DNA from 4 places in the Lysinibacillus sp. fkY74-1 genome. Region 1 is predicted to be linked to each of the others. Evidence: riboswitches for the same ligand, from Rfam matches in the RefSeq annotation. Region 1 holds a riboswitch; each other region holds the start of a gene.
What was found. A riboswitch is a leader RNA that binds a small molecule or an ion and turns the genes downstream of it on or off. The one in region 1 is predicted to bind S-adenosylmethionine.

Region 1 (8,335 bases):
GCCGAAGCTTTAATGCTGTATTTGCAAAATCAATAAATATGAACTGTGTAGAGAAATATTTCTACACAGTTTTTTCTTGTTTAAAAGCGGAGTATCATTTATTATTTACTTAACGGTCGGTAAAAAAGGAGGATTATAATGGGGAATAAAGAACAAACTTTTCAAAAAATCATAGATGTGGCTTATGTGATGTTTGCAACTAAAGGGTTTGAAAAAACAAGTTTAGCAATGATTGCTGCAGAGGTCGGTATATCAAAACCAGCCATTTACTATTATTTTCAATCAAAGGATCAATTAATTTCTTACTTATTTGATGCACTGTATAAAGAAATTCAACAGGATATCGCTGTGAATTATAAGGAGCTTTCTCATACGAATTTCAAGGAGAAATTACTCGAGCTAGGCTATAAGTCTATTGAAGCGCAGGGGAAGGATCCTTATTTTAATAAAATATTTAATCAATATGTACTATTAGCAGCTCGCGATGAAAACTATAAGAAACAATTAGTGGAGCTAGAAACTAGCTTTTTAACAAGCTTTGTTGAAGTCCTACGATATGGCGTGAAGCTAGGGGTGCTAGAGGATACTCCCCATATAGAAGCAAAGGCACAGATGCTAGCCCTGGTTTATGATAATATCGGTAATTTCATGTTAACAGGCAACCAATTGAACTATAGAGCTATTTGGAAGGAGGCAGTACATAGCGTTATCCAAGGGGACAAAAATGATCAATAACAATCGGCGCATTGAAGGTCTTGATTTTGCAAGAGCTCTCGCCATGCTAGGGATGTTCATTGTAAATTTTGGAGTCATAACAGGTTCTACAACGAATGGTTCAGCATGGATGATTACCTTACAAAATCTTTTCGAGGGGCGTGCTTCCGCTGTATTTGTCATGTTAGCAGGAATAGGGATAGCTTTAATGACTCGTCAGGCTAGAGAGACTAAGGACCCACTGCTTCTTCGTCAGAATCGACTTACTTTATGGAAAAGGTCGTTTTTGTTATTTACGATTGGGCTAATATTATATGTGATCGGCTGGACAGGAGATATATTACATTATTATGGCGTGTATATGTTTGTGGCCGCATGTCTGATTGCGCAATCCAAGAAAATGATGATCTTCATCATAGGTGCTATCCTCATCCTTTCACAATGGCTTCAAATTCAATTTAATTACCTTGCTGGTTGGCATCCAACATATGTCTTACTAGAGTATCTTGATTTTTGGACACCAGCAGGATTTATAAGAAATTTGATGTTTAATGGCTATCACCCACTATTCCCCTGGATTTGCTTCTTTCTGATGGGGATGTTAATCGGCACATTAGATTTAACAAATCGTACTATAAGAAAAATCTTACTAGTGACAGGTTTATTGCTAGTCATAATGACTGAGACTTTTTCAACATTATTTATTAAGATAACAACAACCATCCATTTATTAGATGTAGAGAGTGCATTGTATTTATTTGATACGGGACCGATTCCACCAAATATGATGTATGTCCTATCTAATTCGGCTTCGGCTATAGTCCTCATTGTAGGCTCCATCTATCTTGTAGAGACATGTAAAAATAAAGTCATTGAAGCTTTCATCTTAACCGGGCAAATGTCTTTAACCCATTATGTTGGCCATGTTTTTATAGGGATTGGGATACTAATTGTTTGCCAAAAGCTGGAGAATCAAACGCTTGCTTTTTCCATGCTGTATGCCTGCTGTTACTTTTTAGGATGTGTGTTTACTTCTGTTTGGTGGAGAGCTAAACATCATCGCGGTCCACTTGAATCCTTGATGAGGAAATGGAGTTCGAAATAAATTAGTAGATAGCCATCTATTTCTTACTGATTAGGCATAAAATACTTTAGGTATAGGCAGTTTTCTAATCTAAAATACACATTACAAAGTATTCAGCTAGGTTTTCTAATATTTTATATTGACAATCGTATAACAGAATTATAGAATTATTTTCAAGAAACGCAGTACTCTTATCGAGAGAGGTGGAGGGACCTGGCCCAATGAAGCCTCGGCAACCGAAAAAATAGGTGCCAAATCCAACAGATGTATCTGAGAGATAGGAGGGGCTATCAATTAGCTTGATGCATTGGCCTCTTTTGTACAACAAGAATCAGAAAGAAGGGGTGTATCGTATGGCTCAGTCGACAAAGGTAGAAGATAAGAAATTAGAGGCTATTGCAAAGGCCATTCAAAATCTTGAATTTGGTGAAGTGCATATTACGATTCAGGATGGTGTAATTGTTCAAATTAATAGGCTTGAAAAGCAGAGATTTCCACAAAAGAAATAAAGATCATTTCAGATGAACGATGTGAAAAGGCCACCAATAAGCATGGTTTCCGTTGCTTACAAGTGGCCCTTTTTTTATGAGAATTAGCTATAAAAGCTTTTTGGAATCTGACCGATATGACGGCGATGGTAGAGAAGCGGTTCCTTTTGAGAATTTGTAATATCTAGTACTTGCCCAATAAAAATAGTATGATCGCCAGCATCTATCTGTTGAAATGATTTACATTGTAAAATAGCTGCTGTATCATGTAAAATCGGTAGCCCAAATGATGAAGTAGACCATTTTGCCTGAGCAAAGCGATCTGGGACTTTACTTGCAAATAATGTACATAAATGCTCTTGATCACTCGCTAAAATATTAACAGCGAATTTTCCAGCACCCATAAAATAAGGATGGAGCTGAGATTTTTTATCCAGTGACCATAAAATAAGTAGTGGGTCAATGGAAACAGATGCAAAAGAATTGACGGTTAAGCCAATTGGATTCGTTTCATGACATGCTGTAACAACCGTTACACCTGTAGGATAGTTACCTAATGCCAATTTAAAAGCAGCTACATGATCTGTCATTCAAATCACCTCTTTATAGTGAGTAATAAATTAGTTAACGGAGTTAGTAGGGAAATTGCACTTTTTTTCATACCAGCTAGTAACTCCTTTTCTTAAGTAAATATTAAATCAATTACACATCTAGGTAAAGCTAATGGGGGAAAGAAAGGGGAATTGCCATGACTTTATATTTTGATCATCTGGTACATCAAGTAGAATCTCCGGAAAATATAAAGGTTTTCTTCAATAAACGAAATGTCCATACAGTGAACGGTGGTCAACACACGATGTGGGGGACTTACAATACGCTAAGCTACTTTGGCTTAAGCTATATTGAACAAATCGCTATTTATGATCGTGATTTATTTGAGCAAGCGGCCCAGTACCCATATTCCCTACATTATACGTTTAAACGTAATCATGAGCGCCAAGGATTTTCACGAATTGCCTTGCGCACCCAAAATATTGAAGAAGAGGGTCAACGATTGCGTGCATTGGGCTTTGATGTATATGGTCCCGATGCTTGTAGTCGAACAAGACCAGATGGCACGATAATCGAATGGAAGCTATTGCATTTTGGCAGGGCTGACCTTGCATTGGATTTCCCATTCTTAATTGAATGGGCAGATGAAGATGAGAAACGTCTTGCTCAATTAAAAGCTAGTGGCGCGATTGATGAAACGCAAGCTATTACCATGGAATCGATTCAGTTTTATGTCAGGGATGTGGAGAAGACGGTGCAGCTTTGGCAGAAGGTATTACAGCTACCCAAGTTTGTGCAGCATGAGCAGTTTGTGTCTCTACAGCTACCGAATATGCGCTTGGATTTTTATGAGGAAGCGGCAGCATCTAGCATGACGCTCGGGCATTTAAAAGAAGGGCCTATCGGTGTAACATTGAACGATCCACACAGAACCAAGGAAACATTAGTTTGTCCAGGTGCTTTTTATTGGATTAATAGATAAATTAAAAATCCACTTCAATCGTTGAAGTGGATTTTTATGTGTAAACATGTCAAAAAGCGGATTGAACTATTTTTAAATATTTCATCCACCTTCAGTTTCCTAGCTTATAATTTTACAACATTTGATGCTTGCGGGCCGCGATTGCCTTCCACAACATCAAATGAAACCTTTTGACCTTCTTCAAGTGTACGGAAGCCTTCCTCCTGGATGCCCGTAAAATGTACAAATACATCTTCTCCATCATCACATTCAATAAAGCCATAGCCCTTTTCATTATTGAACCACTTTACGATCCCCTGTTGCATAAGCATTCGCCTCCAATGCGCTTGAAAGTAAAATAAAGTTAAAGAAATCGTGCTATCAATGAGAAAATGTGAAAAAATAGCATTTTCTCTTAGAACATACATGAATTGAACAAAAATGTCAATTGATTGTCGGAATGCGAGCATATCTGGCTTTCTTTTTTTTCACAATTAAGACTATAATGGAAATGAACAACATAGAAAGTAGGATGCCAAATGACAACGAAAAATCAACCATTAACAGATTTAGAAATCGCGAGTCAAGCAGTAATCAAACCTATTACGGAAATTGCCCATGCTGCAGGTATTCCAGAGGATGCACTTGAGCAGTATGGCCGCTACAAAGCAAAGATTGACCCATTAAAAATTACAGCTCAAGGTGAGGACGCAAAGGTTGTGTTAGTGTCAGCTATTAGTCCAACCCCAGCAGGTGAAGGAAAGTCAACTGTGACTGTAGGACTAGCTGATGCCCTTCATCAATTAAATAAGAAAGTGATGGTAGCGTTACGTGAACCTTCGCTTGGTCCAGTAATGGGCGTAAAAGGTGGCGCAACTGGTGGGGGCTACGCACAGGTTGTACCAATGGAGGATATTAACTTACACTTCACTGGTGATCTTCATGCGATAACAACAGCCAACAATGCTTTATCTGCATTTATTGATAATCATATCCACCAAGGGAATGTCTTAAACATTGATCCACGACGTATTATTTGGAAACGTGTGATGGATTTGAATGATCGCTCATTACGTAAAGTGATTGTGGGATTAGGTGGACCTGTTCAGGGCATGCCGCGTGAAGATGGCTTTGATATTACGGTTGCCTCGGAAATTATGGCAGTGTTCTGTTTAGCAACAAGTATTGAGGATTTGCGCGAACGCATCGCTAGCATCGTGATTGGCTATACCTTTGAGCGTGAGCCTGTCTTTGTGCGTGATTTACAGGTAGAGGGTGCCTTAACATTATTATTAAAGGATGCCTTTAAGCCAAACTTAGTACAAACATTGGAAGGGACACCAGCAATTATACACGGTGGTCCATTTGCAAATATTGCCCACGGCTGTAACTCCATTATGGCGACACAAACTGCTCGTAAACTAGCGGATATTGTGGTGACGGAAGCGGGCTTCGGCTCTGATTTAGGTGCTGAAAAGTTCATGAATATTAAAGCACGTAAAGCAGGCTTTAAGCCAAGTGCCGTTGTGATTGTAGCAACGATTCGTGCATTAAAAATGCACGGTGGTGTTCCAAAAACATCACTTGTCGGTGAAAATGTGGAAGCACTGCTCCAAGGGATTGAAAATTTAGCTAAACACGTCGACACGGTACGTACATTTGGTGTTGAACCGATTATTGCATTAAATCGTTTCATTACAGACACAGAGGCAGAGCTGGAAGCAGTTCTAAACTGGTGCCAAGAAAACCATGTACGTATTGCCCGAACAAATGTCTGGGAAGAGGGCGGTAAAGGTGGAGTAGCCTTAGCTGAACAAGTACTAGCTGTGTTGGAAGAAGAAAACAACTTCTCACCATTATATGATGTAACAGAATCCATTGAAGAAAAAGTACGCACTATTGTACAAAAGGTATATGGTGGGAAAGATGTCCAATTCACTGACCAAGCTAAAAAACAAATGGCTCAAATCGAAAAATTTGGCTGGGATTCTTTGCCGATTTGCATGGCGAAAACGCAATACTCTTTATCCGATCAACCAAGTTTACTTGGACGTCCTGAAGGCTTTACAGTGACAATTCGTGAGGTGATACCGAAGCTAGGTGCAGGTTTCCTAGTTTGCCTGACAGGCGATATTATGACAATGCCGGGCTTACCAAAAGCTCCTGCTGCGTTACGCATGAATGTCGACAATGACGGACATGCGGTAGGATTGTTCTAATAAAATGTTGAAAGGCTGCCCTTTAAAATAGGGGCAGCTTTTTTTATTGGTTGGCTGATAGGAGCCTAAACATTTTTTATTTCACTACTATTTCTCCCACCAGTGCCACTAAAATAGGCATCTCCCCTTATAGTTGAAAATTGTCTAAACATTCATCATCACTTTTTTAGAAAATTTAAGTTTCTAGTTTAAAAACTAGGATTTCTTTTCATGCCATTACAAACTCGAGAAGCTTCCTTATATAAATGTGTTTGGTAATTTTTATTTATAATTATCTAATATTGGAAAGGAAAAGCGGAATTTTACAACGCTGTGCAATTGTCAAATGAATTTTTATTTAAAAAATACATTGAATTTTCTTTTTATTTTAAATATAATTTACTTAATTCTAATTCGGAACACTGTACCGATTATAGGAACGCGGAGGGATGGAGTCTTGAAAATCGCAACAGATATTGGCGGTACTTTTACCGACCTAGTTTATACAGATGAGAAAGGAAATCTTCATTTTGACAAGGGGCATACGACGCCAGGGCATTTTGAGGATGGTATATTAAACGTATTAGGACGACATGTAACAGAGGATTCTCTCATTGAATCATTTATTCATGGTTCTACTGTTATTATCAATACATTAACAGAGAGAAAAGGGGGCGTAGTTGGATTAATTACAACAAAAGGCTTCCGTGATGTATTAGAAATTGCACGTGGTAACCGACCAGACTTATATAATTTTAAATATACAAAGCCAGCACCTTTTGTAGAGCGTTATTTACGACAAGAAATTGATGAACGCATTGATTTTAAAGGAAATATTATGAAAGCGCTTAATAGGGATGAAGTTGGTAAGATTGTCCGTCAATTTAAGGAGTTAGGTGTAGAGGCAATTGCCATTTCCTTAATTCATGGCTATAAAAATCCCATTCACGAGCAGCAATTAAAAGAAGAAATATTGAACATTTGGCCTGAGGTGTATATTACGCTTTCAAGCGAAACCATTAAAGAATATCGTGAATATGAAAGAACCAATACAACTGTTTTAAATTCATATGTAAAGCCAATTGCTCATGCTTATTTAAAAAGCTTAAAAGAAAAATTAAGTACAATTGGTATTACCGACCATTTGAAAATTATGCAATCAAATGGTGGTACAACAAGCTTTGATAAAGCGATGGAGCTGCCAATCAATCTAGTAGAATCTGGCCCTGTAGCCGGAATGTTTGGAGCTGCAAAATTAGGTGAGCTTCTAAATGAATCCAATATTATCGCCTTTGATGTGGGGGGGACGACAGCGAAATGCTCACTTATTACAGATGGCAAAGTAAATGTTACGACAGATTACTATATTGAAAGAAATGAAAAATTTGCTGGCTATCCCATTAAAACACCAGTTGTAGATATAGTGGAAATCGGCAATGGTGGGGGCTCTATCGCTCGTGTGGACCAGTTCGGTTCCTTAAAGGTTGGTCCAGATTCTGCTGGGGCAAACCCAGGTCCAGTAGCCTATGGGTTAGGTAATACACAGCCAACAATTACAGATGCTAATGTTTATTTGGGAAGATTATCATTAGCAAACTTCGATAATCCAGTTTCTATTGACAAAGTGGAGGAGGCACTTATTGAAGCGATTGCGAAACCGTTTCATGTCTCAGCCGAGGAAGCAGCGCAAGGTATTTTAGATATTGCGAATTCTAATATGTTAAATGCGTTGAAGCTCATTTCCATTCGTAAAGGCTATGACCCAGAAGATTTTACAATGGTTGCCTTTGGTGGTGGTGGTCCACTACATGCTATTAATTTAGCAGAGGAATTAGGCATGAAAAAGGTCATTATCCCTTATGGCTCTTCTGTCTTTTCTGCATTAGGAATGATGATGACAGAATATCGCCAAGACTATATTCAAACAAGTTTAATGGACTTTGATCACGTGCATCTTGCTGACATTCAAGCGAATATTAATCAAGCTATTGAAAGTGCCTATGCAGACGCACCTTTATCGAAAGAGCATTATTATTTCGAAATTAATTATGACTTACGTTATAAAGGCCAAGAGCATGCAGTTAAATTGAACGCATCGAATATCACAATTGATGATAAAGGGCTTCTCCAATTGGCTGAAGCGTTCCATGTAAAACATAAACAAGAATTTTCATTCGATTTACCAACTACTCCAATAGAATTAGTGAATCTACATCTTACCATCTATGGAAAAGATGAGGCTGTTCAATTTAAAGAATTAGATTTCTCTCATATTGATGTGTCAACTTGTATTAAAACAAAACGCAACTTATATGTAAAAGAAAAGGGGTGGGTTGAG
Region 2 (8,335 bases), 1.9 Mb from region 1:
CCATTAAACCAAGGCCAACATCCCCCATAGCCCAAGCCAGTTCAGACGTACGAACCGTGCCATAGAATGCTGCGACTAAAATAGCGATTTTCGCAATCCAAATGAAAACCTTTTCGGTACTACCTCTAAATAAATAAGCGACATTTGTTTCGGCGATATAGTAGTAAGCCATAATCGTAGTAAAGGCAAAGAAGAATAGTGCGATAGCTACGAATGGTGCGCCAAATCCAGGTAAGGATGATTCTACTGCATATTGCGTATAGGCAGCACCTTCCTTAATACTTTTAGCAAATGTCATTTGCTCGTCACCCGTTAAGCCACCTTTATTGAATTCCCCAACGTGAATAAATGAATCTGTTCCTTCAACTGCCTTTTCATCTTGTACATTATACATACCTGTAAATAAAATCATAAAGGCTGTAGCTGAACAAATTAATAATGTATCAATGTATACAGACGCTGCTTGGACAATCCCTTGTTTAGCAGGGTGAGATACTTCTGCTGCAGCAGCAGGGTGCGCACCAGTCCCTTGACCAGCCTCGTTTGAATAGATTCCTCGTTTCACACCCCAAGCAATCGCGGAGCCAATAATACCTCCAAATATTTCTTGTGCTCCAAATGCACTTGAGAAAATTAAAGCAAAGACAGATGGTACCTCTGAAATATTCATAGCGATAATAATAATAGCCATAATAATGTAAGCTAATGCCATGAACGGTACAATAATTTGTGCGGCGTTGGCAATCGATTTAACGCCTCCAATAATGATGGCACCGAGTAAAACAACAATAATTAGTCCTGTAATCCAAGTTTCAATACCGAAGGCATTTTCAACAGCTCCTGCAATGGCATTAGATTGCACACCTGGCATAAGTATAAGCATAGCAATTAAAGCAGCTACAGCGAAAATCACTGCAAACCATTTTTGACCCATTCCTTTTTCTATGTAATAGGCCGGTCCACCACGGTATTCAGTATCCTTCTCTTCTTTATAGATTTGCGCTAAAGTAGACTCTACATATGCGGTTGCCGCACCAATGAAAGCAATTGCCCACATCCAAAAGACAGCACCAGGTCCCCCCATCCCAATAGCTGTTGCAGTACCGGCGATATTCCCTGTACCTACACGACCCGATAGAGCGATAGACATTGCTTGGAAGGAGGAAATCCCCTTTTCTGATTTCTCCCCTTTAAACATTAGCACGAACATATCTTTAATATGCCTTACTTGCAGGAACCTTGTAATGACTGAGAAAAAAAGCCCAATCAATAAAATACCATAAATAAACCAAGGTCCCCATAATATGTCATTCATTTTACCAACAACTACATCCATCTTACCCCTCCAATTTGAATTACCTTACTTTAAGTCACTATATTATTACACTTTTCAGAAAATTACAATATTATATTCAAGTAACAATAATTAAGTAAGTATCCTACTATTTAGAAGGGATCGAAACTATTTTATTATATATCCAATTCGTCTAAGAGCATTATTGATAAAATCTCGAATGTACATAAAAATCTCTTCACGCTCTACTTCATGAAATAAATTGTGATAACAATTTGCCCATTCTTTAAATTGAAATTCCGTTAACTCTTGTTGATGAAGCCAATTACGCATTTGTCGAGTTTCCGTAATTTTATCTTTTTCAGCTGTCATAATTAACATAGGCATATTAGGAAATTCGTCCTTAGGTAGCATAACTAAATTTCTCATCATCTGCTGAAGCTCACGATACCATTTCACCGAAACTACAGACATAAATGGTATATCATCCTTCATTTCTTCTCTACCCTCTACGCTACGCGTCAATTTTTCAAATGTCAGGTCATGTGTCAATTTTACATTTGCTGTTAATGCACTCAGGCTTGTTAAAGCATTTGATAATTTACCTGGTAATAGCTTCAATTGCAGCCATGGTGATGTCAAAATAATACCTGCACACTCATACTTTTTCTTTTGCATTGTATGAAGAACTAAAGTAGCGCCTAGTCCATGTCCTATTACAAAGGTTGGTAAATTATATGAAAATGCATTCTCAATCAAATTTCTTGTATATTTATTGTACAATTTGAAGTCCTCATCATGGACACGGGCAAATCTTGCATTGACACCATGATTCGGTAAATCTCCCATGACTATGTGGAAGCCTTCCAATCTTAATTTTTCTATCAGCCATGCATACCAACGGTGGTTTTCATAAGCACCATGAAGAATAGCAATCACAGCCTTTGCTTGTCCATCAGCTTCCCATTTCCACATTTACATAGTCCTCCTAAAAAATAATTACACTTTGATTATATCGAAATAACAGCTCATTTTAATTTTATATTTCCTTAAAGTTGCGTATTTGATACGATAATACTATATCTACAAAAAGAAAAGAGGCGATTCTCATGATTTATCCATTCAAAGATAAAACACCAACGATCGATCCATCTGTTTTTATTGCCGATTACGCAACCATTACTGGAGACGTAACTATTGGAGCTGAAACAACTATTTGGTTCAATACCGTGATCCGCGGCGATGTTTCCCCAACAATAATAGGTAAACGAGTAAGTATACAAGATCTTTGCTGCTTACATCAAAGTCCTAAGTTTCCACTCATTATTGAAGATGAGGTCACAGTAGGACACCAAGTAACTTTACATAGCTGTACCATTCGAAAAAAAGCCTTAATCGGAATGGGCTCCATTATTTTAGACGGTGCGGAGATTGGAGAGGGTGCATTTATTGGAGCCGGAAGTTTAGTGCCTCCTGGTAAAGTCATTCCTCCAAATAGCTTAGCATTAGGACGTCCAGCCAAAGTTGTACGAGAATTAAATGCTGAGGATAAAGAGGATATGGAACGTATCGTACGTGAATACGCTGAAAAGGGTCAGTATTATAAATCTCTACAAAAATAAAAACCTACAAAGAAATTGTACCTTCATAAAAAATTCCTCGCTTTCCATGACACTATTTGTTCAAGGAATAAGGGCGAGGTATTTTTGCAAAAAAACAAAAGGGGCAGAAAAGCCCCTTTTGTTCATAATACATTAGAATAATTTTCTAAAGACTTCAGCACTTTAGCACAATAGTTTACAGCTGTGCTTTTATGCGTAATGCGTCAGCTTTATCAGTTTGTTCCCATGGGACGTTTACATCTGTACGACCAAAGTGTCCATAAGCTGCAGTTTGTTTATAAATTGGACGACGAAGATCAAGCATTTTAATGATACCTGCTGGGCGTAAATCAAATAGTTCACGAACCCATTCTACAATTTTGCTTTCCGTCACTTTTCCTGTACCAAATGTATCTACAGCAATGGAAACAGGCTGTGCAACGCCAATTGCATAAGCCAACTGTACTTCAGCGCGTTCTGCTAAACCAGCTGCTACAATATTTTTAGCTACATAACGTGCCGCATAGGCAGCTGAACGGTCTACTTTTGTTGCATCCTTACCTGAGAATGCACCACCACCATGTCGTGCATAACCACCGTATGTATCAACAATGATTTTACGGCCCGTTAAACCAGCATCTCCTTTTGGTCCGCCAATTACGAAACGGCCAGTTGGATTGATAAAGTATTTTGTGTTTGTATCTAATAATTCGCTTGGCACTACAGGAGCAATCACGAATTGTTTTAGATCGGCCTGAATTTGTTCAAGTGTTGCTTCTTCATCATGCTGAGTTGAAATAACAATTGTATCGACACGAACAGGTACGTTATTGTCATCATACTCAATTGTTACTTGTGTTTTACCATCTGGGCGTAAATAAGCTAACTCCCCAGATTTACGAACTTCTGTTAAACGACGTGCTAATTTATGAGCTAAGCTAATTGGTAATGGCATTAACTCGGGTGTTTCATTACATGCATAGCCAAACATTAAGCCTTGGTCTCCTGCACCAATCGCTTCAATATCTGCATCTGTCATAGAACCCTCACGGGCCTCTAAAGCTTGGTCAACGCCTTGGGCAATATCTGGAGATTGCTCACCAATTGCTACAAGTACTGCTAAGTTTTCAGCATCAAAGCCATATTTACCACGTGTGTATCCAATTTCCGCCACAGTATCACGTACAATGCCTTTAATATCTACATAAGTAGAAGTAGTGATTTCTCCTGCTACTAATACTAATCCTGTTGTTACAGTTGTCTCGCACGCTACACGTGCATTTGGATCTTCTGCTAAAATAGCATCTAAAATGGCATCCGAAATCTGGTCACAGATTTTATCTGGATGCCCTTCTGTTACACTTTCTGATGTAAACAGTCGACGGTTTGTCATTTAGTTTTCCTCCTATTACTCTTACAAAAAGTATTTGTACGGTACTCATTACCCATGTCAAGTCCGCTCCTAAGGATTGAACTCTCTCAAGCCGCTGTTGTTGTCATTTCACTTTACGAGAAAAAATAACTGCTACTTAAAAACACGAGGATTTCGAAAGACCCGTCATTATAATAAGGAAAGAACTACATATACTTACCTTTACATTAATTTTTAACAATAAAAAAATCCTTTTCTCACGTTACTATACATGAGGAAAGGAATAATGACTTCGTTACCTTTCACTCTTATCGTTCAAGGGATTTTCCCTTGCATCAGGTTGGCACCAACGCATGTTGTGAAATAATACATGCAGGTTGCCGGGTTTCACAGGGCCTGACCCTCCACCAGCTCGGGATAAGAGTATCCGTTCAATTTTCATGTTACTGAAAAGGTCAATCGTTGTCAAATATTTTCTTATGTATTACTGTATAGAAAGGAAGAACAAAATTATCACCATAAAATTTTCATACTTGGGTGATGATGTAAATAGAAGAAATTTAATCCCTACAACATACCTAGCTTCTTGTGGTAACATATGTGTGGCTCAAATTTTAGACAATTTACTGTAGCATTGAATGTTTTCTACTCGAAAAACATTATTTTTTGTCAGTTTATTGAAAAGTAATAAAAACTCTAAAATAATTTCTTAATTAGTATAGATTATTTAACCCATTGTGTTATACTATTTTTGAAATTAAGAAAAAATCCCTCTAAACCAAGGGAATACTATAAAAAAGGATGGTATTTAATCGATGAATTCAGTAGAAATTGCAAACGAACTGAAGGAATTATTAAACGGCGGTAACATTAATGTTCAACTTTCAGTACCACAATTAGCAGAAAAAGCTACTTCTCGTGGTGAGGCAATGTTAACAGTAGATGGCGCAGTTCGTGCAGAAACTGGCAAATACACTGGTCGTTCACCTAAAGATAAATATACAGTAGAAGAAGAAAGCACAAAAGATCAAATTGACTGGGGTAAAGTCAATCAACCAATTTCCTCTGAAGTGTTCGATAATCTGTATGTAAAAGTAATAAAATATTTAAAAGAACGTGATGAATTATTCGTATTCAAAGGTTTTGCTGGTGCTGACAAAGATTCACAATTAAGCATCCAAGTGATTAATGAATACGCTTGGCACAACCTTTTCGCTCATCAATTATTTATCCGTCCGACTAAAGAAGAATTAGCTTCGCATGTTGCAGACTTCACTGTCATCTCAGCTCCTAACTTTAAAGCAGATCCTGCGGTTGACGGTACTGCTTCTGAAACATTCATCATTGTATCACTTGAAAAGAAAATTATCTTAATTGGTGGTACTGAATATGCTGGTGAAATGAAAAAATCTATTTTCGGAATTATGAACTACTTATTACCACAACAAGGAATCCTTTCTATGCACTGTTCAGCAAACGTTGGTGAAGCTGGCGATGTAGCATTATTCTTCGGTTTATCTGGTACTGGTAAAACGACATTATCCGCTGATCCAGACCGTAAGCTAATCGGTGACGATGAACATGGTTGGTCTGATAATGGAGTATTCAACATTGAGGGGGGTTGCTATGCAAAAACGATCAACCTTTCTGCTGAGAAAGAACCAGAAATCTACAATGCAATCCGCTTCGGTTCTGTTTTAGAAAACGTAGCTGTTGATCCAGAAACTCGTATTTGTGACTATGATGATGGCTCATTAACAGAAAATACACGTGTAGCTTATCCAATCCAATACATCGAAAATATTGTTGATCCATCTGTAGCAGGTCATCCAAAAACAATCATCTTCCTAACAGCTGATGCGTTTGGCGTATTACCTCCTATCAGCAAATTAACAAAAGAGCAAGCTATGTATCACTTCTTAAGTGGTTTCACTTCAAAACTTGCTGGAACTGAACGTGGTGTAACAGAGCCAGAACCAGTATTCTCTACTTGCTTCGGTTCTCCATTCCTTCCACTTCCTGCAACAGTGTATGCAGAAATGTTAGGTCAAAAAATTGATGAACATGGCGCACAAGTATACCTAGTGAACACTGGTTGGACTGGTGGCGAATATGGTACTGGTAGCCGTATGAAGCTTTCTTATACACGTACAATGGTACGTGCAGCTATCGATGGTAAATTAACAAATGTTGAAACGACACAAGATGCTGTCTTTGGCTTACACATCCCAACAGCAGTTGAAGGTGTACCTTCGCAAGTGTTAAATCCTCGTGAAGCATGGGCAGATAAAGCTGCATACGATGCTAAAGCTGCTGAACTTGCAGGCTTATTCAACGAAAACTTCAAGAAATTTGCAAACGTTTCGGAAGCCATTACTACACTTGGTGGTCCATTAAAATAACAACTAGAACAAGAAAAGGGAACGATATGATTCGTTCTCTTTTTCTTTCCCATACATAAACAGAAGCTAATATAGGAGATACATATGAAAAGAAAATACAAATTACTAGTAGCATTAATTACTATATTATTGGCATTAATTATTGGTGCTGGTTTTTTTGCAGGCAACTACTTTTATAATCTGGCATTAAATCCTGATACTGATAAAACAGCAGTTCTAGATGCCCCCCACAATCTAATCGATAGCAATTCAGATGAAGCTCGAGAGAAAGAGGCACGTGAGCAGTGGTTTAACAAGCATTCTGAGGAGAAGTCAATTCCATCCTTTGATTCCCTTAAGCTACATGCATACTCTATCCAAAACAGCCATCCCACAGACAAATGGGCAATTATCTTTCATGGCTATTCAAGTGATGGTACACAAATGACTAAGTATGCTAAACAATTTTATGATATGGGCTATCATGTACTCATTCCCGATGCAAGAGGACATGGTCAAAGTGAAGGTGATTATATCGGCATGGGGTGGCATGATCGTTTTGATGTAATTTCATGGATTGACGACATTGTAAATATGAATGAAGATGCTGAAATCGTTCTATTTGGGGTTTCGATGGGAGGAGCCACTGTCATGATGGCTTCAGGCGAGGATTTGCCCTCAAATGTAAAGGCAATTATTGAGGATTGCGGGTATTCTTCCGTATGGGATGAATTTTCCTATCAGTTACAAGCCATCTTTCACTTACCTTCTTTCCCAATTATGCAATTCTCTTCGGTCGTAACTAAACTAAAAGCAGGCTATACACTAGCAGAAGCTAGTGCTGTTGATCAAGTGGCAAAATCGAAAACCCCTATGCTGTTTATTCATGGAGACAACGATACTTTTGTTCCTTCGACCATGTTGGATGACGTATATGAAGCAGCAAATGTACCGAAACAAAAGTTAATGGTCGAAGGGGCTGGTCACGGTGGTGCGGAAAGCTTAGCAGGCGAGCTCTATTGGGAAACGATTCAACAATTCTTGGAAACTTATACAAAATAATTAAACGCCCCTTCCTTTAGAATACTATTCATCTCCAGATGATAGCTATGTAAAGGAAGGGGCATTAATTTTTTCATTTTCTAATGTTGCTTCATCCATTCACAAAGAGCACGAACGGTTTCACGATTTTTAGCTGGTGGGTATTGATGTGCATAATGAAGGTCATACCATGTTTCGTATGTTTTATGAGCATCCTCTAAAAAAAATGCCAGCTGTCTAGCATGCTCTATATCCACATTCTCATCCTGATAGCCATGAATAATTAACACTGGGGCTGTTATATGCTCAACTTCGAATAAAGGTGTACGAGCATCATAGGCTTCCGGTACACGGTTGGGTGTTCCTCCGATAACGCGCTTCATCATCCGTCGCATATCTGTACGTTCCCAGTAAGTGGCCGTTGCATCAGAGACTCCAGCCCATGTCACAACGGAAGTAATATCCCTTCGTAAAATAGCTGTCCATAGAGCCATGATACCTCCACGCGAAAAGCCAAAAACATGTATATTGTCGTTGCAAAATTGCTTCAGTACATCGACAGCATAAACAGCATCATAACGGTCTGCCCCTGCAAACTCATCCTTGCCTTCGCCACCTCTATTCCCACGATAATAAGGTGCAAAGA
Region 3 (8,335 bases), 2.2 Mb from region 1:
ATACGGTGAAAATGGATCTGTCTAATCGCCAATTAATGGTGAAGCAAATTGAAATGCTGAATGTAACGAAGCAGGACTTACAATATTTAAAAGCATTCCAGCCGTATGTTATGGACAATGTAGACCACATCGTAAACCGTTTTTACAATATGATCGGTACCGAACAACATTTGGTAAATATCATTAGTCATCATAGTTCTGTAGAAAAGCTTAAAGTAACGTTACGGCAGCATATTATTGAAATGTTTAATGGAACGATTGATGAGGTGTATTACCAAAGGCGTGTGAAAATTGCAAAGGTGCACGTCCATATTGGGCTTAGAACACAATGGTATATTTGCGCATTCCAAGATTTATCTCTCTCATTTATAGACTTGGTTGAACAGCATATTGGTCATCCGCAAGATCAGTTTAATACAATAAGAGCTATTTCTAAAATTTGTAATTTTGAGCAACAACTTGTTTTAGAGGCATATGAAAATACAGTGGAACAGCATAAAGAAAACATGGAACAAGAAAAAGAAGTAATTGAACGACAAATTGTACAATCTTCTGAATTACTTGCAGCCATTTCACAGGAAACCAATAGTTCATTTTGCAGACTAAGCGAGCAGTCTGGGGATATTGAACAATTGGCGAAGAGATCACTAGAAGTGTCTACTCTTGCTGAAAACCAAGCACTGGATGGACGTGAATGTTTAAAGAAACAATCACAAAATATGCACAATATTATTCAATCTCTTCATGATATAGAAGAAAATATTGAACAATTATCTGATATGTCGAAGGAAATGGAAACGATTATGAGTGTCGTTACCAATATTGCCAATCAGACTAATTTGTTGGCTTTAAATGCCGCTATTGAAGCAGCCCGTGCCGGAGAAGCAGGGAAGGGATTTAGTGTAGTAGCTGATGAAGTACGTAAATTATCCATTCAAACAAAGGAATCTGTCACGGCTGTTGCATTATTGCTGCAAAAAACGAGTGAACGCACAGAGAAGTTAGAGCAATCTCTCATTAATATCCAAGATGAGGTGGCATCTGGTGAGGATAATATGTTACACACGGAAGGTCAATTTACAAATATAGTAGGTGCAATGACAGAAGCAAAAGATCAAAATGATTGCATGGCGACGAAAATACAAGCAATTGCAGGTATATTAAGTGGGTTGGGTACTTCTTTTACTGAAGTAACGAACTCAGCAGAAAAATTAGCTAGCTTTGCCCAAAATTTAAAAAGCTAGACCACTAGTAACAATATTTAACACTATAGTACTCATTGTAATGTGTGTTTAGTAAGTATCATTCTTTTGAGCTAGAGTTATCTCACGGTTGAGATAGCTCTATTTTTGCTAAATTTGTAAAGGGTTTAACGTAATTTTCAATGAAAATAAGTTTATACTGTAGACAGAACTAAAAATAGGGGCGGTTTACTATGAAAACAGTTGTTGTATTAGGTGGCGGTATTACTGGGTTATGCACAATGCATTATCTACAACGTCAAGTGAAGGAAAAAAATTTAGATGTTCAGCTAGTGCTCGTAGAAAAAAATACATATTTAGGTGGTAAATTATATTCAGCCTATGAACAAGGTTTTATTATGGAAACTGGTGCTGATTCTATTGTAGCTCGCCATAAAGGTGTAATGGAGCTAGTGCAGGAGCTAGATTTTGAAGATCATCTCGTTTACAACGAAACAGGTATATCCTATATTTATACAAATAACGAGCTGCACGCCATCCCAGCGGATTCTACTTTCGGTATACCTATGAGTGTGGCATCACTTGAAGAAAGCACACTTATCTCTGATCAGGCCAAACAAGAAGCTTTAAAAGATTTAACTTTACCCAATGCAGGCTTTACAAAAGAAAGCTCGATAGGGGAATTTCTAACTTATTACCTTGGTGAAGAGCTAGTGGAAAATCAAATTGCACCAGTTCTAGCAGGTGTCTATTCTGGTGATTTACACCAGCTTTCTATTGCCTCCACTTTACCGTATTTAATTGACTATAAAAATGAATATGGAAGTATCATAAAAGGTTTTGATGCGAATCGTGAGCAATTTGTTAAAGCAGCTAATAAAAAATTTATTTCATTTCAAAATGGATTATCCTCTTTAATTGAGCGATTAGAGCAAACATTAACAGATGTAGACATCATTAAAGGTGTAGCCACAAGTCAGGTCAAAAAAATGGAGAACCACTATTTGATTTCCTTAACAAGTGGTCAAAACATTGAGGCAGATTATGTTGTTCTAGCACTACCAAATGAGGCAGTCCAAAGTATATTGCAGGACGACTCCTTAACACATTATTTTAATCAGTTTACTACAGCGTCAGCCATTACCATTTATCTGGGCTTTGATGTGCCTGATGCAAACTTACCAGCGGATGGTACAGGCTATATTGTATCTCATAATTCTGATGTCACTTGTAATGCAGCAACTTGGACGAGTCGTAAGTGGAAGCATACATCGAAAAACAATCAATTACTTGTGCGCCTATTCTATAAGAGTATAAATCCGGCGTATGAGCAGTTACGTGATATGACTGATGATGAATTGGCAGCGGTTGCTTTAGAAGATGTTCGAAAAAGCCTAGGAATCGATGAAAAACCAACCGTTGTGAATGTTACAAAGTGGATTGATCAAATGCCTAAATATGACTTAGCACATCGTGAAGCGCTGCAAGGCTTATTACTAGAGCTAAATGAAAACTACCCGAATTTATCGATAGCAGGTTGCTCTTATTTTGGAGTAGGTATTGGTGCTTGCATTCAAAATGGGAAAAAAATTGGTGAAGAGCTTGCGGAAGAACTATCCAATCTTTAAGTTTTTAAGCGGAAAAATTCTTTGTTGTGAGAAATAGTCTTGACTCATACGTCTGTAAACGATATGATTCTTTTAATTATTTAAAAAATTCATACTTAATAATTCTTATCAAGAGAAGCAGAGGGACTGGCCCATTGAAGCTTCAGCAACCAACTTTTTGTCAGGTGCTAAATCCAGAAGACCGTTGAGTCGAAGATGAGAAGGAACAATAATGATGAGTCGTTAAAGCCTTCTTTTTATATAAAAGAAGGCTTTTTATTATACAGAGATAGAGGAAGAGAGGCTAGATTTATGGGATTGCTGGAAAGGTTAAAAACACATGTATTGACGGCAGATGGTGCAATAGGCACAGTGTTGTATGGCTATGGATTGGAGTATTGCCATGAGGAAATGAATGTTCAAAGACCTGAATTAATTGAAAAGATTCATAGAGAGTACATTGCAGCTGGTGCTGATATCATTCAAACGAATACATACGGTGCCAATGCCATTAAATTAGCTCGCTATGGACTAGAATCGAGTGTCCAACGATTTAATGAAGCAGCTATTACTATTGCCAAGCGAGCAGCAGCAGATGGCGGTCAATTTGTTTTAGGAACAATAGGTGGTATTCGTGGTATTCGTAAAAGCGATGCCACATTAAATGACATTTTAAAGACCGTTGAAGAACAGGCAAGTGTGCTACTTGCAGGGAATCCAGATGGCCTTTTACTCGAAACCTATTACGATTTTGAAGAATTAACAGCAACATTAAAAATGCTACGCGCCAAAACTAATATACCGATAATTGCTCAAGTATCTATGCATGAGCCTGGTGTTTTACAAAATGGTATGTCTCTAAATATTGCACTACATGAGCTAGAGATTCTTGGTGCAGATATAGTAGGTGTCAATTGCCGTCTAGGTCCATATCATACGATTCAAGCCTTTGAGGGTGTAGAACTTCCAGAAAAGGCGTTTATGTCGGCCTATCCAAATGCTTCGTTATTAGATTTAGAGGATGGGCGTGTTGTTTATGAGTCGGAGGCTGATTATTTTGGTCGCGCTGCTGTCGAGCTGCGTGATCAAGGGGTACGCTTAATTGGGGGGTGTTGTGGTACGACACCAAAGCATATTGCAGCCGCAAAGAAGTATTTAGAGGAGCTATCACCAGTTAGTGAAAAGTATGCGAAACCTGCAAAGATTGAGATTGTTCGTGATGCAGAGCCAGCTAAGTATGAACCACTTCATGAAAAAGTAAAACGTGAGCGCTCGGTCATCGTGGAGTTGGATACGCCTAGACACTTAGAAATAGAAGGATTTCTTGAAGGGGCCAAACAACTATATGAGGCAGGTGCCGATGTAGTGATGATGGCAGACAATTCATTGGCATCCCCACGTATTAGCAATATTGCAATGGGTGCCTTATTGAAAAGTACGAATGGTGTACGCCCTCTTACTCATATTACCTGTCGAGATCGTAATTTAATTGGCCTGCAATCGCATTTAATGGGCTTAAATGCATTAGGGATTCATGATGTGTTAGCTGTTACGGGTGACCCAACGAAGGTTGGAGACTTTCCTGGTGCCACCAGTGTATATGATGTCTCCTCGATGGAGCTTATCCAATTAATTAAACAATTAAATGAGGGAGTCTCTTTCTCAGGGAAACCACTCCGAAAAAAGGCAAATTTCTCTGTGGCTGCTGCATTTAACCCAAATGTTCGTGTTTTAGATCGTGCTGTTGCACGCTTAGAAAAAAAGATTGAGCATGGGGCAGACTACTTCATTTCACAGCCTGTGTATACGAAGGAAAAAATGATAGAAATTTATGAAGCAACCAAGCATTTACAAGCACCGATTTATATTGGTATTATGCCCGTTACGAGTTATAAAAGTGCTGAATTTTTACATCATGAGGTGCCAGGTATTAAATTATCTGAAGATGCTTTAGCAAGAATGAAAGCATGTGGTGAAGATAAGGAACGCGCCACACTTGAAGGTATTGCAATTGCCAAGGAATTAGTAGAAGTGGCTGCGCAATATTTCAATGGAATTTACCTCATTACACCATTTTTACGCTACGATGTGACATTAGAGTTAATGAAATATATAGAGCAATTGGATGAACAGAAAAAAGGGGTAAGTATAAATGGCTAAGCACTTAATTGAAGAACAACTTGATAAACGAATATTAATTCTTGATGGCGCGATGGGAACAATGCTGCAAAATGAAAACTTAACAGCAGATGATTTTGGCGGGGAGGAGCTAGATGGGTGTAATGAAAATCTAGTGCTAACTAGACCTGATGTCATTGAAAAAATACATCATAAATACTTAGAGGCAGGAGCAGATATTATTTGTACGAATACATTCGGTGGAACACCACTTGTATTAAATGAATATAGTCTGGGTGCAAAAGCGGAGGAAATTAATAAACGTGCAGTCGAGATTGCTCGCCAAGCAGTAGATAATTATTCTACTTCTGATTGGCCCCGCTTTGTTGCTGGTGCAATGGGTCCAACAACTAAAACACTATCCGTAACAGGTGGTATTACATTTGATGAATTAGAAGAAAATTTTTATGTACAAGCAAAGGCATTGATTGAAGCAGGGGCAGATGTGCTTTTACTAGAGACAAGTCAGGATATGTTAAATGTGAAAGCAGGTACCCTTGGGGTAACGCGTGCTTTCGAGAAAACTGGCAAAGAGCTACCTGTTATGATTTCTGGAACGATTGAGCCTATGGGTACTACTCTTGCAGGACAAACCATTGATGCTTTTTATATTTCCATGGAGCATATTCAACCACTATCAGTGGGCTTAAACTGTGCAACGGGACCGGAATTTATGACGGATCATATACGCTCGTTAGCAGAGCTGTCAACAGGGTATATTAGCTGTTATCCGAATGCAGGCTTACCGGATGAGGAAGGATGTTATCATGAGTCTCCAGAATCTTTATCGCAAAAATTAAAAGGATTTGCAGAAAAAGGTTGGCTCAATATTGTAGGTGGATGCTGTGGTACAACTCCAGCACATATTGCGGCCATTCGTGAAGCTTTAAAGGATGAAAAGCCTCGTCAGCTACCAGAAAAAACGCATGGTCACGTAGTATCAGGGATCGAGCCACTTCTATACGATGATTCTATGCGTCCGTTATTTATTGGGGAAAGAACAAATGTTATTGGTTCCCGCAAATTTAAAAACTTAATTATTGATGGAAAGTTTGAGGAAGCGGCTGAGATTGCAAGGGCGCAAGTGAAAAACGGCGCACATGTCATAGATATTTGTTTAGCGAACCCAGATCGGGATGAATTAGCAGATATCCGTGGCTTTATGCAGGAGGTCGTAAAAAAAGTGAAGGTTCCACTTGTTATTGATTCCACAGACGAAAAGGTTATTGAAGAGGCACTCAAATTTTCGCAAGGAAAGGCCATCATTAACTCTATTAATCTAGAAGATGGCGAAGAACGATTTGATGCAGTATTGCCATTAGTGAAAAAGTATGGTGCCTCGTTAGTTGTGGGAACAATCGATGAGACAGGGATGGCAGTCGATCGTCATCGGAAGCTTGAAATTGCTGAGCGTTCCTATCAATTACTAACAGAAAAATGGGGAATTGAACCTGAAGATATCATCTTTGACCCATTAATGTTCCCAGTAGGAACGGGGGATGAGCAATATATTGGCTCAGCACTTGAAACAATTGAAGGAATACGTCTCATCAAAGAAAAAATGCCTCGTACTTTAACGGTGCTTGGCGTTAGTAATATTTCGTTTGGCTTACCACCGGTTGGACGCGAAGTTCTCAATGCTGTATATCTTTATCATTGTACACAGGCTGGTTTAGATTATGCCATTGTAAATACCGAGAAGCTAGAACGGTACGCATCTATTCCAGAAGCAGAAATAAAACTAGCCAATGATTTGTTATTTAATACAAATGATGAAACATTAGCTGTATTTACCGATTTTTATCGTGACAAAAAGAAGGAAAAGACGGAAGCTGATATTCCGAAAACTGTAGAAGGTCGCTTAGCCTACTATATATTGGAAGGGACCAAAGAAGGACTTATTGCTGATTTAGAGGCTGCCCGAGAAATATTTGAGACACCTCTTGATATCATAAATGGACCTCTTATGAATGGGATGGCTGAGGTTGGTCGTTTATTTAATGATAACCAACTGATCGTAGCGGAGGTTTTACAATCTGCTGGAGTGATGAAGGCTGCTGTTGCCCATTTAGAGCAATACATGGAGAAGAACGAGGAGAGCGCTGGTAAGGGTAAAATGGTGCTTGCTACTGTAAAAGGTGATGTGCATGATATTGGAAAAAACCTTGTTGATATTATTTTAAGTAATAATGGCTATAAGGTTGTAGATTTAGGTATCAAGGTGACGCCTGCTCAATTAATAGAAGCTATTCGCAAGGAAAAGCCAGATTTCATCGGATTATCAGGTTTATTAGTCAAATCTGCACAGCAAATGGTCACTACTGCTCAAGATTTCAAAGAAGCGGGAATTGATGTACCCATTTTAGTAGGAGGAGCTGCACTTTCTCGACGTTTTACAGAAACAAAAATTGCTGATGAATATGGTGGTCCTGTTATTTATTCAAAGGATGCGATGCAAGGATTAGAGCAGGCAAATTTACTAATGGGTGAGGGGACACGTGAAAACTTCTTAGCAGAAATAGCGGAATCTCGACAAAAACGTTTAGAGGCAGATGAAAAAAGAGCGGCTCGTCCTGCCAAAGAGGTCACAATAAAACCTGCGCGTACCGTAAAGGAAGCACCAGTTTTTTTACCTGCTGATTTACGCCGTCATGTAAAGAAAGAATACGCTGTCTCTCATTTATATCCATATGTGAATATGCGGACATTGTTGGGGCATCATTTGGGGTTAAAAGGGCAAGTGCAACCATTACTAGATGCTGGCGATCCAAGAGCTACAGAGCTAAAAGATTTAGTGGATGATTATTTAAAAAGTGATTTATTAAAGCCTTCAGGTTTATATCAATTTTTCCCTGCCCAAGCAGATGGAGATGATGTAATTATTTATGATCCAGCGGATAGCAAGACAGAAATTGAACGTTTTACATTCCCACGTCAGCAGATAGACCCTTTTTTATGCCTGGCTGATTTCTTAAGAACGGTAGAAAGTGGAGAAATGGATTATATTGCCCTTATGGTAGTGACAGCAGGGCAAGGAGTTATGGCAAAAGCTCGTCAGCTAAAAGAAGATGGCAAATTCCTTGAAAGTCATGCCTTGCAGTCGACGGCACTAGAATTAGCAGAGGGCTTTGCTGAACGCATGCATCAAGAAATACGTGATCAATGGGGTTTCCCAGATGTGACAGATTTCACGATGCGCGATCGTTTTGCGGCTAAGTACCAGGGACAACGTTTTTCATTTGGTTATCCAGCATGCCCAAACTTAGAGGATCAAGAAAAATTATTTGGTTTACTAAAGCCAGAAGATATTGGTGTTCATTTAACGGAAGGCTTTATGATGGAGCCAGA
Region 4 (8,335 bases), 950 kb from region 1:
AGCTGTAGGGCAAGAAGATAAGGCGAAATCATTGATGGATGAACTTGCTTTACTACCTCAAGATGCAGAATTTGCTGTACAGGAGAATGGTGAATTTGAATGGACATTACCAGATCGCACCGATGTACATAAAGATTACTGGACTGGGGATGTTAGTCTTGGTCTTAAACCGGATGGTCACGTGTATTCATTAACCTACAGCCTTCATGAAAATCAATTTATACGGGAGGTAAACATACTATCCCCTACAGAGGTATATGAACGGATCAAGGAAGGCGATTTTCCTCAAATAAAGTATAATGCGCTCGTTCAGGAGGAAGACCTTATTATAAAAAAAGGAGACCATATAGAGATTGATTCAATTGAGCTTTCGTATATGTATGATACAAAAGGTTTCTATCAGCCCATATACAATGTTGCAGGAAAGTTCAACGGCAACGATTGGTTTACTTTAATTCAGGCAAGAAAGTAATAGCTCATTCCGAACATTTGGCTCCAATTAACGGACAACCGGGCTTTCCATTGTAATGGGCTCCGTATTTGAATGAATTATCCCCTAGAAAATAGACTGCTTCCTAAGAGTGGAGCATGTTAGGTTTGGTAGTATATTACCCAAATATTAAAAATGACAAAAGTCATCGAGAGTGAACTTCTCGATGACTTTTGTCTACAGTCTGAAAGAAAAGTTTAGGCCTTCTTTTCTTTCGGGTACCCAATGAGAATAGCTATCATACCACAAATACCAATAAGAATAGGATAGAACGAGTATGGTAAGATACTCACTGGCGATATTTTGGCAACGCTTGCGGCTACTAGGAATTGAGCTCCGTATGGGAGAAGACCTTGAACCGTACAGGAGAAAATATCTAAAATACTTGCGGATTTTTTCGGCTCAATCTCATACTGATCAGCAATATTTTTGGCAAGCGGCCCAGCAATTAAAATAGCAATTGTATTATTGGCCGTAGATAAATTAGTTAGGCCCACAAGACCAGCTATACCTAATTCAGCGCCCTTCTGCGATTTAATCCTGCGTGTTACAAGGCGGAGCAAAAAGTCAATTCCTCCATTAAATTTAATAACCTCCACCATTCCAGCTATTAATATAGCTAGAAAGGCGATTTCAAACATACCTTCCATTCCTTCGCCAATTTTTTGTATAAGGCTCATTAGGTGATAGCTGCCATCTGCTAAGCCAACTGCACCGGCGAGGACAATCCCTAATGCAAGAACGAGGAAAACATTCATTCCCGATAACGCTAAAATAATCACTAAAACATAGGGAACAATTTTTACCCAATTATAGCTTAAATGCTCTACTTGAGCTGTTCCACCGGATGTCATAAACCCTAAAATAATGCTCGTAACCATAGCTGCCGGCAATACAATCCAAAAATTGACCTTAAATTTGTCCTTCATTTGCGCTCCTTGTGAACGAACGGCAGTAATAGTAGTATCTGAAATAAAAGATAAATTATCACCAAACATTGAACCGCCTATAACCGCTGCTATCACTAAAGCAATAGATAGCTCAGTCTGATCGCTTATCCCAACTCCTATGGGCGCCAGTGCAACAATTGTCCCCACTGACGTACCCATGGATAGAGAGATAAAACAGGCAATGATGAATAAACCTACAACAAGCAAGTTTTGCGGAATAATTGATAATGCAAAGTTAACAGTGGAATCTACGGCCCCCATCCCCTTGGCTACCTCTGAAAATGCCCCTGCTAATAGAAAAATAATAACCATCAGCATGACATTTAAATTTCCAGCACCTTGGCAAAAAATATCAACCTTCCGTGAAAACGATTCTTTTCGATTCATCGCTAGAGCCACAGCTCCCGAAATGCTAATAGCTACAATAACAGGGAAGGCATAAAAATCACCCGTCATAACCCCTGAACCAATAAATAAAATTATAAAAACAACAAATGGGATTAGCGCCCATGGATTCTCTCTCCTCATTGTTTACCTCCCAAAAATTAAAAATCAGCCCTATTTTTGTTTGTTCACCATAAAAAAGGCCTCATCTTGAAATAACAAGAAGAGGCCTTATAGTTAAAACGCTCCTCTTATCTATCAAGGACATTGCTTGCTGGATTTGGCACAGTAACTTAATAGTTCCGCTGCCGAGATTTCATCGGGCCAGTCCCTCCATCTCTCTTGATAAGAAGAAAAATATTATATTATATTTTTGACACAATATTAAAATACTAAAATAAAACATCCATAATTGCAACATGTTTTTAATTAGAAAAAATTTCTTGGCACTATCTTTAAGGTCCAGAATTCAACTTTTTAGATTAATATGAAGCTTTGTATAGACACATATACCGAAAATATAAATGCGCCAACTAGAAAACAACCATATAATTTTCTCTCTCCCAAACTCTTTAATTCCTAATGTTAACATAAATAAACCTAGGAAAAGGATCATTAAGAAATTTAGGCGGTATTCATATGTAATAAGTCCATAAACGGAAAGCGTGATGCCTATCGTTGATAAAATAATTTGTACTGTTTTTAACAAAACGATTCCTCCCTTTTTGCTTAAACAAATACTGTCAGTTATCTAACTTTTTTTGAATAAATAAATTCTATGATAGGTGATATGACCAATGTAAACCCAACGACTAAGAACAAAGGATAATTTTTCATGTCATTTAAATTGGAGACACCCTCTGAAGCAAAAAAAATTAGACAAGCTAAAATCATTAAAACATACTATCCAATTTTAGCATTGTGTGCTTCAATATGCTTATCCAGTTCATCTTTATCTTCTTTAATATCGCTATGGTTACCCGAAGAAGAATAAGGAAATAAAGCTAATTATAATAGAACCTCCATCAATTATTCCGAAACGAATCCATCTGTAGAGGGTAAAACTAACAATGTACAAACATATACAATGACTAAAAGACCGATTAATTTTTTCGATTGATGCATCCTTTGTCTAACCTCTATAGTGACAACTATTACCATTTAAAAATTGATTTATAATTTTAAAAAATCCAACAATACCCATTTAAACAATCATTTGTAAAATTCGGTTCGCTCAAAAAATCTATCCCTTTATGGCAAAACGGGCCATGGGAATTTCAGCTCTCGCCTCTTTTTCACAACTAATGACATTCGATTAACAAAAAATAACTTGTTGGAAGTATGGCTACGTTTGTAAGATAAGGATAGCTTGCCTCATAAATTAATGTTCTTGAAATCTCAGATAAAAACAAAAACCAGATGCTCCTCATAGAAGAGCGCCTGGTTTTATTGTGAAAGTGAATCTTACTAATTTACTTAGTTTTGATTCGTATTAATACTACGCTAAGTTAAGGCGTTGAACAAGTTAAAATATTTTCCAATCTAATTTTTGGGGGAATTCTTGTTTTTTCGAGCATAGGATTTACTCATTGCTATGTAATTTTCTAAAGTTCATGATTTTCATAAAAGTAGAAAGCCAACAAAAAAGACTAGATGCCTACATAATTATGTAAGTTCTAGCCTTTTAAGTGAAAGTGAATCTTACTAATAATATTGCTTAGCTTTAGATTCAATTATGAATACGAAAAAACAGCTAAAAAGTTTCACTATTTGTCCTATTTTTTCGTATAAAATAGGATTGTCTGCACAAAAAGACCAGGAAATCACGGAATAAGTGAATCCTGGCCTTTTTGTGAAAAGTGAATGTTACTAGCTTGCTTTAGTTTTTGTATTCTACTAGTAAGGTAGACGGTTGACGTTGCGATAAGTTACATAAAATTTAAAAATATTTTAAGCTTTTACTTGAATAGCAAAATCCCGCTGCCCCACCTAGTAATAACGGAAAGTTATACCTCCCTTTTGACATTGTATAGCTGCCTTTTCCAGTGTCTTTGAATGGAGATGGTTGCTGTAAAAAGAGGTATGAAATTTCCCATTTGCAGTTGTAGCACATATATCATTCACCAGAAGTCTACGGTGCATTTCCACTTCCTCGGGATTGCTCCTTGCTGAGAATCTTTTCTTTTACATGAATCAACTTCATCCGACGACTTTGCAGAATGAAGTGGGTGCCAATTAAGACTCACAATTACGAGAAAAGTGACTCTTTTGAAACAAGGCTTTCAGTATAAAAAAACATTTTTTAGTCACTTAGGTGTCTCCTATTACTTAACGAAAGAACAACTGGCTAGCTTAATAGACCATCTTTTTGCCCTAGTTCTAGTAGGCAGTTCACTTGTCTTTGACTATGGTGATGAATCGTTATTTATGAAAAAAGGTATCTCTAACAGAGTAGAGAATATGGTGAAGATGGCGGCAGCTGGTGGTGAACCAATGAACTCATGCTATGAGGAAATGAAGAAGACGCTAGATCAATCAGGGCTACTCATCTATCTCTATCTGCAATTCAACAGCTTTATTTTCAACATCAAACTGATTATCTATCCGCTTTTGAAACAATCCATTATCTTCACATTGTTAAAAAGTAAAGTATAATCAAATCATTTTTAAAACAATTCTTAATTTTCTATCTATTTCCCAGGCAATTAACTATTTCGATATAATATTTATGTATATGATAGTAGTGTAAAGCTAATTAGCCTTACACCTCCTAGATTTGTTACTAGGGTCACTGTTATAAACAGTGACCCGCTTATGATTGGCAAACCCCTAAAGGATTTCCATCTAGATCATAGAAGGTGAAAAATTTTATTTGTCCTTCTCCTCCGATAGGATTTACTTTCACTTGTTGCTCTACTAGTGATTGGTAGGTATCTTCAATAGTTGAAGATAGGAAATTGAAGTATTTCCCTACCCCAAAATGATTATCTGGAAAATGTAATGGTTGATGATTCTCCGTTTTGACTAAGCATACGACCGTAACAGATTGTTCCCCTATTTTCATGACCGCTGCGTCTTCTTCAATATTTAAAAGCTTAAACCCAAGCTTTTCCTCATACCATTTAACTGATAATTGAGGGTCCTTTATCGGGATAAAAATGGCCTCTACTCCATTTAATAATGATCGCATCCCTTTTTTCCTCCTATTTAAAATGATGTATATACTTTTTTCTATTAATAGACGCTTTTGTCCTCTAAAAAAATTTCCCCCGTACTCCTCTTCTTGTTTATTTTCCCTATTATTTGCTTATCCTAATTAGTATCGGAAATGTCTTAGCCCTTTTCCTAGAGGAGGTGCCAATCATTAAACACACGGTGTCATTCTTTCTCCTACTTCTAACCGTTTTGTTGTTAACTGGATGTTGGAATAAGCGAGAGTTAAATGAATTAGCTATTGTCACTGCTGTTGGGGTCGATAAAACAGACGAATTTATAGAGCTATCCATTCAAATCGTTAACCCAAGTCAAATAGCGACGAAGAATTCAACAAGCTTTCAAGTCCCTGTTGTTACCTATCACGCAAAAGGGAAAACCTTATTCGAAGCTATTCGGAAATTAACAACGCAGACGCCAAGGAAACCCTATTATGCACATACTCAAGTTATTATTATTGGTGAAGAAATGGCTGAATATGGTATGAATAGTATTTTAGATTTATTTCAAAGGGACCCTGAGGGAAGAAGTGATTTTAATATTATTGTTGCCCATGAATCAACAGCGCAAGATATTTTAAGTATATTAACACCGTTAGAAGATATTCCTGCCAGTAAATTGTTAAAATCCTTAAAGGACTCTGAAGATGCATTGGGAACAACTGAATCAGTGATTTTAGACGATTTAATCAATTCTTTAGGGAGTATTGATCATAGTGCTGTTCTGCCCTCCATTCAAATACATGGAGATGCAGATGCAGGAAAGAGTAGCTCCAACATCGAAAAAATGGATAGTCCTGCTAATTTACAATACGGTGGACTTGCTGTTTTTAAAAACTATAAGCTTATAGGCTTCTTATCAGAGGAAGAAAGCAGAGGCTATAATTTCTTACACAACCATATAAAAGGTACCGTTCAAAAAGTCCCTTGTTCGGAAAAGGGGAAAATATCAGCGGAAGTTTTAAATTCTTCTACAAAAGTTACTGGCAGCTTTAAAAATGATAAACCCTCCATCCATGTACAGGTTGAACTTGAACAAAATATAGCGGAAATAAGTTGTCCATTGGATCTAACAAAGCCAGAAACTATTGATACTCTTAATAAAGAAACAAGCAAGTTAGTTCAAGCGAATTTAGAACAAACATTTCACACTATTCAAAAAACCTATCAGGTTGATATTTTAAAGTTTAGTGAGGTACTACATCGCGAAGACCATCAGGCATGGAAACGTATTAAAAAAGATTGGGCCACGCTTTACCCCAATCTCCCCGTGCATATTGAGGTAAAGGTGAAAACAAAAGGCATTGGTACAGCTAGAAAGCTAAAAGTAGGCTAGAGAATAAAAAATGACCAGCCTCTCCTTGAGAGTGCTGGTCATTACTAATTTTCGTATAGCTTCAAATGTAATGAATGAAGAATTTTCATCAGGCTGCTGATGAAATGTGTAATCACTTTGGGCGTTATTTTGCACTATAAATAAAATATAAAAAGTCCAATTTCTCATTATATAAATTGAGAAATTGAACTTTTGTAGTTACTTCAAAATAGCGTCTATTAAAGGAAAAACATTTTCGCTATGTGTGATCCATTAAAGTATCCCCGCAAGGCCAAGTTAGGATGAAAAACATTTAAGGGGTGTTATTGGTTTCGCTAAATGAAAGGCTTTCTAAACGATCAATCAATTGTCGGAGACCTGTTTCATCAGTGGCATAATGCCTGACATCCTCTCCCAATAGTTTGTCCGCCTGTTCTCTTGTAAACGTAAAGGTATTAACTATTCCATCGTTTTGGTGTGGGCTGTCAACAATCGAATAGGTTATAATATCGACGTTATCAATTATACTTAAGAGGAGAATGGAATTACGATAATAAATTTCATTATTTATTTCCCCCTTATCTATCCCGGGAACAGAATCATTCATTATATAATTGACAGTTACCTCATAAGGCTGAGCTGTTGTTTGAAGTGCCATCCCGTTCCATTCAAGACCTGTCGGTTCGGGCATTCCACTGAGAAGACCGCCTACCTTACTAGCGTTACCTACATAAAGAGTTTTGTTCTCCATTAGCTTTTCTAAATTATATCCAGAATATAATGACTGCAAGGGTCCCTGCTGCAAAGGCTTGGGATTGGCTGTACATCCTACAACTAAAGTTGCAATAACGAGTATATAAGCTGCAATCATCCTTTTAGAAGGTTGGCGGTAAGTAAGAATGTTTTGAATTCTTGCCTTCACATTGCTCTCTCCAAAAGCAATTGGACTACCGGTTAGTCCCCCCTTTTTACTAACAGAAAGTGTAAGCAATGAGGTTGAATAGCTTCCTTTAATCTGATGCCCCATTTTGTTAACAACACTTTCATCGCAGGACATCTCCATATCTTTACTCATAAGAGCATAAGATAACCACATTAGCGGATTAAACCAATGAATGATGAGGAGCATAAATGCAAAAGGTTTTATCAGATAATCACGTCTCATAATATGAATCTTCTCGTGTAGTAAAATGTAAGACAGCTCATGATCACTCATGCCGATTGGGATATATATTTTCGGTTTCAGGAAACCGCAAACAAAGGGTGTGTCAATCTGATCTGTCTCATATATATTATCCTTGACAAGTGTTGCCGTTCGGACCTTAACTAATATTTTCAAATACGACAGAATGCTAAAAAGCAAAAGAATGACTATACCTGTAATCCAAATTAAACTTCCAATCCACACGATGATTTGCATGGGGTTTGCGCTTGCCATCGGGGTAGCCACTGGATAGGATGAGTTTATAAAATAGCTTATCTCCTTAATTCCAATATCCACAACTGGATTTTTTTGCATCCCGATTTCTTGGGGTACAAATTCCATGAAACCTGTGCCAGTTTTCTTTTGGAAATCTACAAGACCTAATACACTTAAACTTGAGGTAAAACTAACAGGGGTGATCAGTCGGATGGCTACGGCTACCCATAGAATATAAGAAAATATTTTAGGAGCTCTTGTCAAAAGAAATCTCACCAAGATAACCGCAAGTGCAACAAAGCTTGCGGTTATGCTCATATTAAGGATTACTAGAAACAGGTTCATGATTTAGCTGCCTCCTCAATAATCCGTTTCAACTCTTCGGCTTCCTCATTAGAAATGCCCTTTCCACCTAGAAAAGCAGTTAGAAACTGCGGTAAGGATCCATTGAAGGACTTTTCAACAACCATCTGACTTTCGTATTTCTGTGCGTCCTCTTTTTTAACAATGGATGTGACCGTTGCTTCCTCATTTTTAAGGACTCCCCGTTTACATAACTTTCTT

Region 2: linked by a shared signal. The riboswitch ahead of metK (methionine adenosyltransferase) and the one ahead of ACE1MS_RS07840 (YezD family protein) in region 1 are both predicted to bind S-adenosylmethionine.
Region 3: linked by a shared signal. The riboswitch ahead of ACE1MS_RS19990 (bifunctional homocysteine S-methyltransferase/methylenetetrahydrofolate reductase) and the one ahead of ACE1MS_RS07840 (YezD family protein) in region 1 are both predicted to bind S-adenosylmethionine.
Region 4: linked by a shared signal. The riboswitch ahead of ACE1MS_RS12815 (Na+/H+ antiporter NhaC family protein) and the one ahead of ACE1MS_RS07840 (YezD family protein) in region 1 are both predicted to bind S-adenosylmethionine.

What each region holds. Positions count from the first base shown of each region.
Region 1 covers NZ_CP170173.1:1,662,311-1,670,645, forward strand. Annotated here, with positions in the region: gene ACE1MS_RS07825 (phosphopantothenoylcysteine decarboxylase domain-containing protein) at 1-36, shown strand, start outside; gene ACE1MS_RS07830 (TetR/AcrR family transcriptional regulator) at 139-735, shown strand; gene ACE1MS_RS07835 (DUF418 domain-containing protein) at 725-1,819, shown strand; SAM riboswitch class I at 1,987-2,082, shown strand; gene ACE1MS_RS07840 (YezD family protein) at 2,152-2,307, shown strand; gene ACE1MS_RS07845 (flavin reductase family protein) at 2,391-2,876, opposite strand; gene ACE1MS_RS07850 (VOC family protein) at 3,035-3,820, shown strand; gene ACE1MS_RS07855 (cold-shock protein) at 3,925-4,125, opposite strand; gene ACE1MS_RS07860 (formate--tetrahydrofolate ligase) at 4,339-6,018, shown strand; gene ACE1MS_RS07865 (hydantoinase/oxoprolinase family protein) at 6,455-8,335, shown strand, end outside.
Region 2 covers NZ_CP170173.1:3,527,555-3,535,889, forward strand. Annotated here, with positions in the region: gene ACE1MS_RS17255 (alanine/glycine:cation symporter family protein) at 1-1,336, opposite strand, end outside; gene ACE1MS_RS17260 (alpha/beta hydrolase) at 1,463-2,269, opposite strand; gene ACE1MS_RS17265 (gamma carbonic anhydrase) at 2,404-2,916, shown strand; gene metK (methionine adenosyltransferase) at 3,092-4,288, opposite strand; SAM riboswitch class I at 4,573-4,691, opposite strand; gene pckA (phosphoenolpyruvate carboxykinase (ATP)) at 5,083-6,669, shown strand; gene ACE1MS_RS17280 (alpha/beta hydrolase) at 6,754-7,710, shown strand; gene ACE1MS_RS17285 (alpha/beta hydrolase family protein) at 7,791-8,335, opposite strand, start outside.
Region 3 covers NZ_CP170173.1:4,035,839-4,044,173, reverse strand. Annotated here, with positions in the region: gene ACE1MS_RS20000 (globin-coupled sensor protein) at 1-1,244, shown strand, start outside; gene ACE1MS_RS19995 (protoporphyrinogen oxidase) at 1,436-2,830, shown strand; SAM riboswitch class I at 2,933-3,032, shown strand; gene ACE1MS_RS19990 (bifunctional homocysteine S-methyltransferase/methylenetetrahydrofolate reductase) at 3,122-4,969, shown strand; gene metH (methionine synthase) at 4,962-8,335, shown strand, end outside.
Region 4 covers NZ_CP170173.1:2,611,812-2,620,146, forward strand. Annotated here, with positions in the region: gene ACE1MS_RS12810 (VanZ family protein) at 1-472, shown strand, start outside; gene ACE1MS_RS12815 (Na+/H+ antiporter NhaC family protein) at 688-1,968, opposite strand; SAM riboswitch class I at 2,073-2,176, opposite strand; gene ACE1MS_RS12820 (hypothetical protein) at 2,294-2,533, opposite strand; partial or broken gene ACE1MS_RS12825 (class I SAM-dependent methyltransferase) at 4,090-4,472, shown strand; gene ACE1MS_RS12830 (VOC family protein) at 4,637-5,014, opposite strand; gene ACE1MS_RS12835 (Ger(x)C family spore germination protein) at 5,179-6,372, shown strand; gene ACE1MS_RS12840 (M56 family metallopeptidase) at 6,665-8,116, opposite strand; gene ACE1MS_RS12845 (BlaI/MecI/CopY family transcriptional regulator) at 8,113-8,335, opposite strand, start outside.